Regions from separate parts of the Psychrobacillus sp. FSL K6-2365 genome, predicted to be linked through region 2. Evidence: a T-box and tRNA genes for the amino acid it is inferred to sense, from the RefSeq annotation. Region 2 holds a T-box; the other holds one or more tRNA genes.

Region 1 (5,494 bases), 2.1 Mb from region 2:
ATTCGAAGAGTGTAAAGGCAGAAGGGAGCTTGACTGCGAGACCTACAAGTCGAGCAGGGTCGAAAGACGGGCTTAGTGATCCGGTGGTTCCGCATGGAAGGGCCATCGCTCAACGGATAAAAGCTACCCCGGGGATAACAGGCTTATCTCCCCCAAGAGTCCACATCGACGGGGAGGTTTGGCACCTCGATGTCGGCTCATCGCATCCTGGGGCTGTAGTCGGTCCCAAGGGTTGGGCTGTTCGCCCATTAAAGCGGTACGCGAGCTGGGTTCAGAACGTCGTGAGACAGTTCGGTCCCTATCCGTCGTGGGCGTAGGAAATTTGAGAGGAGCTGTCCTTAGTACGAGAGGACCGGGATGGACACACCGCTGGTGTACCAGTTGTTCTGCCAAGAGCATCGCTGGGTAGCTATGTGTGGACGGGATAAGTGCTGAAAGCATCTAAGCACGAAGCCCCCCTCAAGATGAGATTTCCCATTACGCAAGTAAGTAAGATCCCTCAAAGACGATGAGGTAGATAGGTTCGGGGTGGAAGCGTGGCGACACGTGCAGCTGACGAATACTAATCGATCGAGGACTTAACCAAATTTTGTTTAACGTAACAATGTCGTTTATCCAGTTTTGAGAGTACAAAAAAGTATAAAAAAAGCTTGAATTAATTTCTAGTTTTGTTATAATAAATATTGTCTTTCAAATTAATAATGTCTAGTGATGATGGCGAAGAGGTCACACCCGTTCCCTTACCGAACACGGAAGTTAAGCTCTTCAGCGCCGATGGTAGTTGGGGGTCTCCCCCTGTGAGAGTAGGACGTCGCTAGGCTGTATTATTCCGAAGTAGCTCAGTGGTAGAGCAATCGACTGTTAATCGATCGGTCGTAGGTTCGAGTCCTACCTTCGGAGCCATTTTAGGAGAGCTGTCCGAGTGGCCGAAGGAGCACGATTGGAAATCGTGTAGGCGGGTTAAACTGTCTCAAGGGTTCAAATCCCTTGCTCTCCGCCAGATAAGTTTTCTACATAAAAGTATGGCCCCTTGGTCAAGCGGTTAAGACACCGCCCTTTCACGGCGGTAACACGGGTTCGAATCCCGTAGGGGTCACCATTTATTTCAATTAAGTTGACACAGAGATACGAAGCTTATCTTATGTAAAATTAGGAAAAGGCAGTAGATCAAGGAAGCAATTGAGAGAATGAAGGAGCGTACTTATGTACGTGACTGATTGAACGAATGAAGCTGAAGCAGAGATGCGAAGCTTATCGTAATTTTACCCAGGAGGATTAGCTCAGCTGGGAGAGCATCTGCCTTACAAGCAGAGGGTCGGCGGTTCGAGCCCGTCATCCTCCACCATTTCTTTAAGAAATAAATTAGTAAGCATTCTATTGTCGCGGGGTGGAGCAAATCGCTTTACGAAGCAAGCGATTAACATCGATGCAGGCGTCAGCCGAAGCAGGTGTCCTACTTTTTTCAAGCGTAGTATCCTGGTGTTTGTAAGTATATTATTGTCGCGGGGTGGAGCAGTGGTAGCTCGTCGGGCTCATAACCCGAAGGTCGCAGGTTCAAATCCTGTCCCCGCAACCAAATGGTCCCGTGGTGTAGCGGTTAACATGCCTGCCTGTCACGCAGGAGATCGCCGGTTCGATCCCGGTCGGGACCGCCATTTATTTTATTTGAGATTTGAGATAAGCAAGAGGATCGAGGAAGCGATTGAGTGATGGAAGGAGCGTACTAAAGTACGTGACTGACTGAACGAATGAAGCTGACAAAGAGATTCGCAGCCTAGCACAAATCGAAGTAGGCTCAGTAGCTCAGTCGGTAGAGCAAAGGACTGAAAATCCTTGTGTCGGCGGTTCGATTCCGTCCTGAGCCACCATATTTATACGCCGGAATAGCTCAATTGGTAGAGCAACTGACTTGTAATCAGTAGGTTGAGGGTTCAAGTCCTTTTTCCGGCACCACTATACTGGTGGGGTAGCGAAGTGGCTAAACGCGGCGGACTGTAAATCCGCTCCTTCGGGTTCGGCGGTTCGAATCCGTCCCCCACCACCAGTTTTTATTTAGGGGCATAGTTTAACGGTAGAATAGAGGTCTCCAAAACCTTTGATGTGGGTTCGATTCCTACTGCCCCTGCCAAATTATAAGTTAACTTTGAATAATGGCGGTTGTGGCGAAGTGGTTAACGCACCGGATTGTGATTCCGGCATTCGTGGGTTCAATTCCCATCAGTCGCCCCATATTCCTTAGTAGTTAGCTCTTTTTTTATTTGTGGCGGTCGTGGCGAAGTGGTTAACGCATCGGATTGTGATTCCGACACTCGGGGGTTCAATTCCCCTCGTCCGCCCCATTGGGGTATAGCCAAGCGGTAAGGCAATGGATTTTGATTCCATCATGCCCTGGTTCGAATCCAGGTACCCCAGTTTTTTGCGGAAGTAGTTCAGTGGTAGAACACCACCTTGCCAAGGTGGGGGTCGCGAGTTCGAACCTCGTCTTCCGCTCCATTACTTAATTATGGCGGCATAGCCAAGTGGTAAGGCACAGGTCTGCAACACCTTTATCACCGGTTCAAATCCGGTTGCCGCCTCCAAATTTTATAATAACTGCCTAGTAGTATTTTATTTTGCCGGTGTGGCGGAATTGGCAGACGCGCGGGACTCAAAATCCCGTATCCTCTGGATGTGTCGGTTCGACCCCGACCACCGGTATTATTATGTGTTTTGCGTCAATATACGTAAAATTAAAGACACCCATTAACACTGTTAAATCAGCGTTAATGGGTGTCTTTTGTGTAGAGAGAAAAAGAAAGAGTTTTGAACTGAACTTCCACATGCATCAAAAATAACCTAGTCCTAAAAGGAATTTAAGAGAAGGTTAAGTTGAATAAAAATCTGTATTACTGTCACAATATCTCTGGAGCCTCTATTAAAATGTTAACAATACGGTGATCATCGTATGATATACTTTAGTAAACATTTTGGAGGGTTATCCGCTTGAGTACTAATTTTGAAGTGAAAAGAAATACCCACCTTTCTAAGCAACAGGTATATGATGGTTTGATTGATCTGGATGCTGCTAATTACTGGATGCAGGGGCTTGTAGGTATTGAACGATTGGATGTTGGACTAATGCAAGTGGGCAGTGAGTGGAAGGAATCTAGAAAGATGTTTGGACAAGTGGCTACGGAACATTTTGAAGTTGTTGAACTCAATGAGCCAGATAAAATTGTTCTTCGCTGTGATGGTAAGAAAGGAACAACTGGTAAAGGAGAATATATTTTTACCTATAAAGTAACTTCATCTGATAACCTTACGGAGATAAAGTTAATCGGAGAAATAAAAGGTCTCACAGGCATAACTAAACTTTTTGGTAAAATGATGGCTGGCACCTTTAAAAAAGCTTCTGCAAAGGATTTAGACGCATTGATAGCATTTTTAGAGAGATAATTAGTAGCAGCAGTCTTTATATGTTTTAGTGAACTTTAGTTATAAAATCTGTTAACGGTCATGTAGGTATTATTCAAATCAATTTAGATTGAAAGTTATAACTAGTAAACACTATATTGAATTGATTTAATTTTCAATCTTTATTACAATGATGAAGAAGGTTTGCGAGTTTTGAATGGTACAAGGCTATTTAAATTTAAAATGAATTAAATTGGGGGAGAATTATGGGGAGATTAGTTCATTTCGAAATTCATGTGGATGACATGGACCGTGCAAAAAAGTTTTATGGAGAAATATTTGGGTGGACATTTGAAGACTGGACTGATTATGCGGGGCTTCCTTATTTTGGGGCTATTACTGGCGATGCAAGTCAGCCTGGTATTGATGGGGCTTTAATGAAACGTCAAACACCTCCACCAGGACAACATCAGCCTATGAATGGCTTCTCTTGTACACTGGGCGTGGAAGATTACGATTCAACGGAAACTAAAATACTAGAGTATGGTGGACAGGTGGCAATGCCAAAGTATGCTCTGCCTGGAATGGCTTGGCAGGGATATTATTCTGATACTGAGGGTAATGTTTTTGGGATTCATCAGCCTGATAAGAATGCAAAGTAAAATCTATAAAGTAAGGAAGCTTATTCCTGCGTTTGAGATTACTCTGATCTCGAACGCATTTTTAAATTTTTACAAGATTATTGTATGGATAACATGGCAAAAGTTATATATTAGAATAGTGAAGGTGATACATAGTGGATAAACTAAACAGAACAATTCTAGATGTTGATACATTTATTCTGAATTTACCAGATGATATTCAGAGCATTACAAAGGTTTTAAGAGAAATTATTTTAGCTGCTTCACCTGCTCTTGTAGAAGAATATAAATGGTCGATGCCTAACTACTCATATAAAGGGTTAGTTTGTTATCTACAAACAGCTAAAAAGCATGTTAATTTAGGTTTTCATAAAGGAAATGAACTTGTAGAAAAAGACATAAATAATTTATTACAGGGTTCGGGTAAAACAATGAGACATATTAGAATTACAAAAATGGAAGATATCCAATCAGAAACTTTTATCTCTCTTATTCAAACTGCTATTACCTTAAATGAAGGAGAATTTAATGACTAATTTTGATGAATTATCAACTGTGAGTGTAGGAATGCTAATAAGAAAGCCAGTGCATGAGGTATTCGAAGCTTTTATTGATCCAACTATTACGACAAAATTTTGGTTTACAAAGAGTAGCGGGAGATTAGAAAAAGGAAGATGTATTCGTTGGGAATGGGAGATGTACGGAGTTTCAGCTGAGCTCGATGTGAAGGAAATTGAACAAAACAAGCGGATTCTTATCCAATTTGATGATGAAACAACTGCTGAATGGCTATTTACCCAAAGAGAATCAGAAGGAACATTTGTCGAAATCAAAAATTATGGCTTCAAGGGTAATCTAACTGAAATAGCAAATCAAGTAATAGATTCAACCGGTGGCTATACAATTGTTCTTTGTGGCCTTAAAGCATTGCTGGAGCATAAGATAAAGTTAAATTTAGTCGCTGATAAGTTTCCTGATGCAAACGTGTAAAATTATGAAAAGCAGGCTCTTCTATAGAGGAGCCTGCTTTTCATAATTTGAACAAATGAACCACATTGCATTTCTTCGTACCTGTCTCAAAAGAGTAAAGCACTTTTTGGTTAGGTTTGGAGGCCATTATATAAAATTTATCTATGTTGATCTAGAAGAATCTGATTGCCATCTGGATCTTCGATTGTAAAATGTGTAGGTCCAACTGTAGTTTCATCAGCTTCGGTCTGAAATTTTATTCCTTTTTGTTTAAGCTGATTTTGAAGTTCACGAACGTCAGTGAAAGATTCTAGGTTTTCCGCGTTGCTATTCCATCCTGGATTAAAGGTTAAAATATTTTTTTCAAACATTCCTTGAAATAAACCGATAATAGTATCTTCATTTTTCATAATTAACCAATTTTGAGTGATCTCCCCTCCAAGAGTTTGAAAACCAAGTTTTTCATAAAAATCTTTTGAAGCATTAATATC
Region 2 (5,494 bases):
ATTACTTATGTTAGCGATCAATTACGTTGGTCAGGCCATTCGACGATCTGCTGATGCACGTCAACGTCTTGGTTAAAAGTTGTTATTAGACGCAAGTGCGTTTGATATATATAAAGAGATAAAAAAAGGAGGAAAAAGAATGAATAAAAAGCTTATAGCTCTATTGGCACTGCTGTTAACTCTTATGTTAGTTCTTGCCGCTTGTAATTCAGATGATGATTCAGCAAAACCTGCTGATGAGCCGGACAAAACAGAAGAGGATGCAGTTAAAGAAGATCCAGAAGAAGGTGCAGAAGAAGATGCTGAACAACCTGCTTCAGATGATTTATTTCCAGTAGTATTGGATAATGAAGGAGAAGCTATTGAAGGTGGAACTTTACAAGTTGCATTAGTAAACGATTCTCCATTCCAAGGTATTTTCGCTTATGTACTATATGAAGATGCTTATGATGATGAGATTATGCAATTTGCTAGTAACTCACTTTTTGATACTGATGGAGATTTCCTTTTAACTGATACTGGTATTGCTTCATTAACAGTAGATGGAGATAATAATAAAGCAACAATTAAAATTAGAGAAGGGGTAAAATGGTCCGATGGAGAACCCCTTAAAGTTGAAGACTTAATCCAACCATACCTTATTATCGGTCACCCTGATTATGCTGGAGTTCGTTATGATTCTGATTTCCAAAATATCGTTGGTGCTGTAGAATACCATGATGGAAAAGCAGATACAATTTCTGGTTTGAAAAAAGTGGATGAAACTACGTTAGAAATTTCGTTTAACAAAGTATCGCCTGCAATTTACTCGGGTGGAGATGGACTATGGGGCTATGCTGAACCAAGTCATATTTTAAAAGATATTCCTGTTGCAGAACTACTTGAACATGACGCAATACGTAAAAACCCAGTTACTTTAGGGGCATTCAAATTCGAAAAAATCGTTCCAGGTGAGTCTGTACAATTTGTACGCAATGAGCACTACTGGAAAGGTCAATCAAAACTTGATGGGGTAATTGTTAAGACTGTTCCAAGTTCATCAGCTGCTAAAGCTATTGAGACTGGTGAGTACGACATGGCGCTTTCATTCCCAACGAGCGCATATGAAAATATAAAAGATCTTGAAAATATTACACTCCTTGGTCGTCAAGAATTATACTACTCTTATTTAGGATTCAAACTTGGTAAATATGATTATGACGCAAGTCTTGCAATTACAAATGAAGCAGAAGCAAAAATGGGTGACAAAGTATTACGTCAAGCAATGGGTTATGCTTTAGACGTTGAGCAAGTTAATGAAGTATTCTACTTCGATTTACGTGAACGTGCTAATTCTCTAATCCCACCTGTTTTCAAATCTTTCTATGATGGTTCATTAGAAGGATATAACTATGACGCTGAAAAAGCTATTAAACTTTTAGACGACGCTGGTTATAAGGATACAGATGGCGATGGTCTTCGTGAAAACCCTAAAGGGGAAAAATTATCAATCAAACTTGCTGCAATGGCTGGTGATGAAACTCAAGAACAAGTAATCTCTTATTACTTACAAAATTGGGGTGAAGTTGGTTTAGATGTACAATTAGCTACAGGTCGTCTAATCGAATTCAATACATTCTACGATAAAGTCCAAGCAGATGATCCAGAAATTGACGTCTTTATGGGCGCATGGGGTACGGGTACAAACCCATCTCCAGCTGGACTATACTCTAAAACAGCAGTTTATAACTTCAGCCGTTATTCATCAGATGCTTTAGAAGGTCTATTAACTGATATCGATTCTAAGGACGCACTTGATCCTAAGTTCCGTTCTGATAAGTTCCGTGAATGGCAAGAATATATGGCAGATGTTTCTGCTGTTATTCCATTACAATTCCGTTACGAGTTACGTCCAATTAATAATCGTGTGAAAAACTATGACTTCGGTCATGAAACAGAAATCGATCCTTACGAGATCGAGTTACTTGCTGATACTCCAGTAAAATAGTATATAAAAAAACCGCTGCTAAATGAAAGTTTAGCAGCGGTTTTTCATATAGTCTTATAAGGATGTGATACTAATAAGACTATTAATATTTTTAATCAGTTATGGAATAGCAGTAATTAGCTGCTCTCACTTAGTACTCTATTTAAACTTCTTATCACTAGGATACTCATGGAGATCTGTACTAATGTACATGATAGAGTCAACAGACTTTTTATTTTTATGCCTAGCCTTACTATCTATTACCGGTGTAGTCTTCTTCCGAGGCCCATTGCGGCTTCCATCTTAGTCAATGTATCATTTGCAATAGACTGTGCTTTTGTAGCTCCTAAGTCTAGAATTTCATCTAGTTCAGAAGAGTTTAGCAACTGCTCATATCTCTGTTGAATAGGAGTAAGATGATCGATTATAACACCAGCTACTGAAGCTTTAAAGTCTCCATATCCTTTTCCTTCATATTTCTGTACAAGTGTAGAAATTGAAATGTCCGTTAGAGCGGATTCAATGGTTAATAGATTGGAAACTCCGGGTTTGTTTACAGGGTCGAATGCAACGATACCTTCAGAATCTGTAACAGAGCTTTTAATTTTCTTTTCAATTTCCTTTGGACTATCTAAAAGGCGTATCGTAGCTTTTTGATTTGGATCTGATTTACTCATTTTCTTTAGTGGGTCTTGTAAGGATTTGATACGAGCCCCATTTTTAGGTAACTGTATTTCAGGAATTGTAAATACCTCTCCGTAACGTTTGTTGAACCTTTCAGCTAAGTCACGTGTCAATTCAACATGTTGGGTTTGATCATCTCCAACCGGTACGATATCTGTTTGGTACAAAAGTATATCTGCTGCCATTAATGGAGGATAAGTTAACAATGCAGCAGAAACAGCATCTTTACCAGTAGACTTATCTTTAAATTGAGTCATTCTTTCTAATTCTCCTATATAAGAGATACATTGCATAATCCATCCTGCCTGTGCATGCGCAGGAACTTCAGATTGTATAAATAATGTAGACTTTTTCGGATCAATACCGACAGCAATATATAACGCTGCTAAGGATCGGATATGATCGCTCAATTCTTTTGGGTCCTGTGCAATTGTAATGGCATGTTGATCTACAATACAAAACACGCAGTCAAAATCATTCTGTAATGCAGTGAACTGCCTAAACGCACCGATGTAATTCCCGAGAGTAATAATACCAGTTGGCTGTACGCCTGAAAAGATTTTCTTCATTTTTCGAATCTCCTTTTCTTTGTTTAGAAAATAAAAAAACATCATGCATCCCTATAAAAGGGACGAATGATGTTAAATCCGTGGTACCACCCAGCTTGCTAAAATAATTAGCCACTCTTCTTCGTAACGTGAAGGGGACGGTATATGCTACTTACTTTCACATATACTGCTCAGAAGCCCATTCCATTTAAAGTATGATCTGTTTACAGCAACCACAGACTCTCTTTGCATACGTAGGTAAATGTACTTTTCTTCCTCAAAGCTCATTATTTTGTTTTGATTATTATATATAGAAGAAACTCAAAAATCAAGTACTCCTAGTAACTATAATAAATGAATAAAGCGATACACATACAAAATAAGCTAGAGAGACCTAATGCAATAATTGGCTTATGTGGAAAAGAAAATATCTGAGACGGTAACCGCATCTGTTCTGCCTCTTTTTTCATATGTTTAGGGGTAAAGACTTTACGTGTACTTTCAGTAAAAAAGTCAAAAAAGCCACCTGATACGACATATGTCATTAAACCAACAAAAGTAATTGATCCACCAACAAAAAAGGAGATGTTTATGTAAGGGACGAGTTGAATATTTTTATAAACTAAAAGCATTAGCGCAAAAATAATTACCTGACAGCCAAGAAAGTATATCAATTTTTTTTTCATATTTCACCTCTATCAATTTTAAATTATAAAATAGACTCAGAAAATATGCAAAAAATTGATTATTTAAATTAACAAAAATAAACAATTTCTTTTCCAAACATTCACAATTGTTAGGACAATGTAATGATTTTGTTACACTATTGTAAAAATATTTAAAAAAAACCTGTACAAGCTCAAAAGAAAATGTATAATAAATATTGTAATGAATTTTTCTGAATATTTAAGGAGGTTATTTTTTTGAAGAATAGCAAGCTAGTATGGCTTTTAAGCCTACTGTTAGTTGTTGGTCTATTCCTAGCTGCTTGTGGTGGCGACGATGATGCTAAAGATACAACTACAGACACAGACGATAAAGATGCAACAACTGAAGAACCAGAAGTAGCAGCAGATGAGGAACAAGTTTTAAACTTGATACAAACTGCTGAAATTCCAACAATGGACTCAGCTCTAGTAACTGATGCAGTTGGTTTTGACCTACTTAACAACGTAAACGAAGGTTTATACCGTTTAAGTCAAGAAAATGTTGCTATACCAGCACTTTCTGATGGAGAACCAACAGTTTCTGAAGATGGATTAGTTTATACATTCACATTACGTGACTCTAACTGGTCTGACGGTACTCCGTTAACTGCAAATGACTTTGAATTTGCATGGAAACGTGCTATGAACCCAGATACTGCATCTGAATACGGTCCATACATGATGTCTGGCGTTATTAAAAACGCTACTGCTATTTCTAATGGAGAAGCTGAATACACTGAGTTAGGTGTTAAAGCGCTTGACGAAAAAACATTAGAAGTAACGCTTGAAAAACCAATTCCTTACTTCTTATCACTTATGTCATTTGGAACATTCTTACCACAAAATGAAGAATTCGTTACAGCGCAAGGTGAAAACTATGCGAAAAATTCTGATGCACTTTTATACAATGGACCATTTACTTTAGCAAAATGGGACGGAACAGGTTTATCTTGGCAGCTGCTTAAAAACGAGCAGTACTGGGATAAAGAAACTGTAAAACTTACTGAAATTAATTATGATGTAGTGAAAGAAACTGCTACTCGAGTTAATCTATATACAAATGGAGAAAAAGATCGTACTACACTAGATGGTGAGTATGCAATGCAATATGCTGCTGATCCAGAACTATTATTAGAAGGTGAAGCAACAACTTTCTACTTCAAATACAACCAAGAACGTCTTGGTGAAAAATCTCCACTTGCTAACGTAAATATTCGTGAAGCAATTTCTAAAGCGTTTAACAAAGAAGATTTGGCCGCTGTAGTATTAGCAAATGGTTCTAAAGCAGCATACTCTTTCGTACCAAGTGAATTTGCATTCGATGAAGATGGAAATGATTTCCGTGAAGTTAATGGAGACATGGCTGTATTTAATGTAGACGAAGCAAAAGCTGCATGGGACAAAGGTTTAAAAGAACTAGGTGTTACTGAACTTACTTTAGAAATTCTTGGTGGAGACACTGAACTTTCTAAAAAAATGGATGAGTACTTCAAAGCTCAATTAGAAGGGAACTTACCAGGTTTAACTATTACTCTTAAAGAAGTTCCATTTAATGTTCGTTTAGATCTTGATACAAACCAAGATTATGA

What was found. The T-box of region 2 lies ahead of trpS (tryptophan--tRNA ligase). A T-box ahead of a tRNA ligase gene usually reads a tRNA of that ligase, here a tRNA-Trp.
Region 1: it encodes a tRNA-Trp, which carries the amino acid that the T-box ahead of trpS (tryptophan--tRNA ligase) is inferred to sense. The anticodon was not compared.

What each region holds. Positions count from the first base shown of each region.
Region 1 is NZ_JBBOOO010000001.1:3,313,983-3,319,476, reverse strand. It holds rRNA gene MKY29_RS16745 (23S ribosomal RNA) at 1-586, shown strand, start outside; rRNA gene rrf (5S ribosomal RNA) at 705-820, shown strand; tRNA gene MKY29_RS16735 (tRNA-Asn) at 829-903, shown strand; tRNA gene MKY29_RS16730 (tRNA-Ser) at 909-1,000, shown strand; tRNA gene MKY29_RS16725 (tRNA-Glu) at 1,025-1,099, shown strand; tRNA gene MKY29_RS16720 (tRNA-Val) at 1,270-1,345, shown strand; tRNA gene MKY29_RS16715 (tRNA-Met) at 1,502-1,576, shown strand; tRNA gene MKY29_RS16710 (tRNA-Asp) at 1,580-1,655, shown strand; tRNA gene MKY29_RS16705 (tRNA-Phe) at 1,793-1,868, shown strand; tRNA gene MKY29_RS16700 (tRNA-Thr) at 1,878-1,953, shown strand; tRNA gene MKY29_RS16695 (tRNA-Tyr) at 1,961-2,044, shown strand; tRNA gene MKY29_RS16690 (tRNA-Trp) at 2,055-2,128, shown strand; tRNA gene MKY29_RS16685 (tRNA-His) at 2,154-2,229, shown strand; tRNA gene MKY29_RS16680 (tRNA-His) at 2,264-2,339, shown strand; tRNA gene MKY29_RS16675 (tRNA-Gln) at 2,341-2,412, shown strand; tRNA gene MKY29_RS16670 (tRNA-Gly) at 2,419-2,493, shown strand; tRNA gene MKY29_RS16665 (tRNA-Cys) at 2,506-2,579, shown strand; tRNA gene MKY29_RS16660 (tRNA-Leu) at 2,615-2,697, shown strand; gene MKY29_RS16655 (SRPBCC family protein) at 2,983-3,435, shown strand; gene MKY29_RS16650 (VOC family protein) at 3,660-4,055, shown strand; gene MKY29_RS16645 (DUF1801 domain-containing protein) at 4,190-4,570, shown strand; gene MKY29_RS16640 (SRPBCC family protein) at 4,563-5,024, shown strand; gene MKY29_RS16635 (VOC family protein) at 5,162-5,494, opposite strand, start outside.
Region 2 is NZ_JBBOOO010000001.1:1,192,241-1,197,734, forward strand. It holds gene MKY29_RS05670 (ABC transporter permease) at 1-76, shown strand, start outside; gene MKY29_RS05675 (oligopeptide ABC transporter substrate-binding protein) at 140-1,987, shown strand; gene trpS (tryptophan--tRNA ligase) at 2,227-3,219, opposite strand; T-box leader at 3,275-3,488, opposite strand; gene MKY29_RS05685 (DUF3899 domain-containing protein) at 3,537-3,884, opposite strand; gene MKY29_RS05690 (peptide ABC transporter substrate-binding protein) at 4,122-5,494, shown strand, end outside.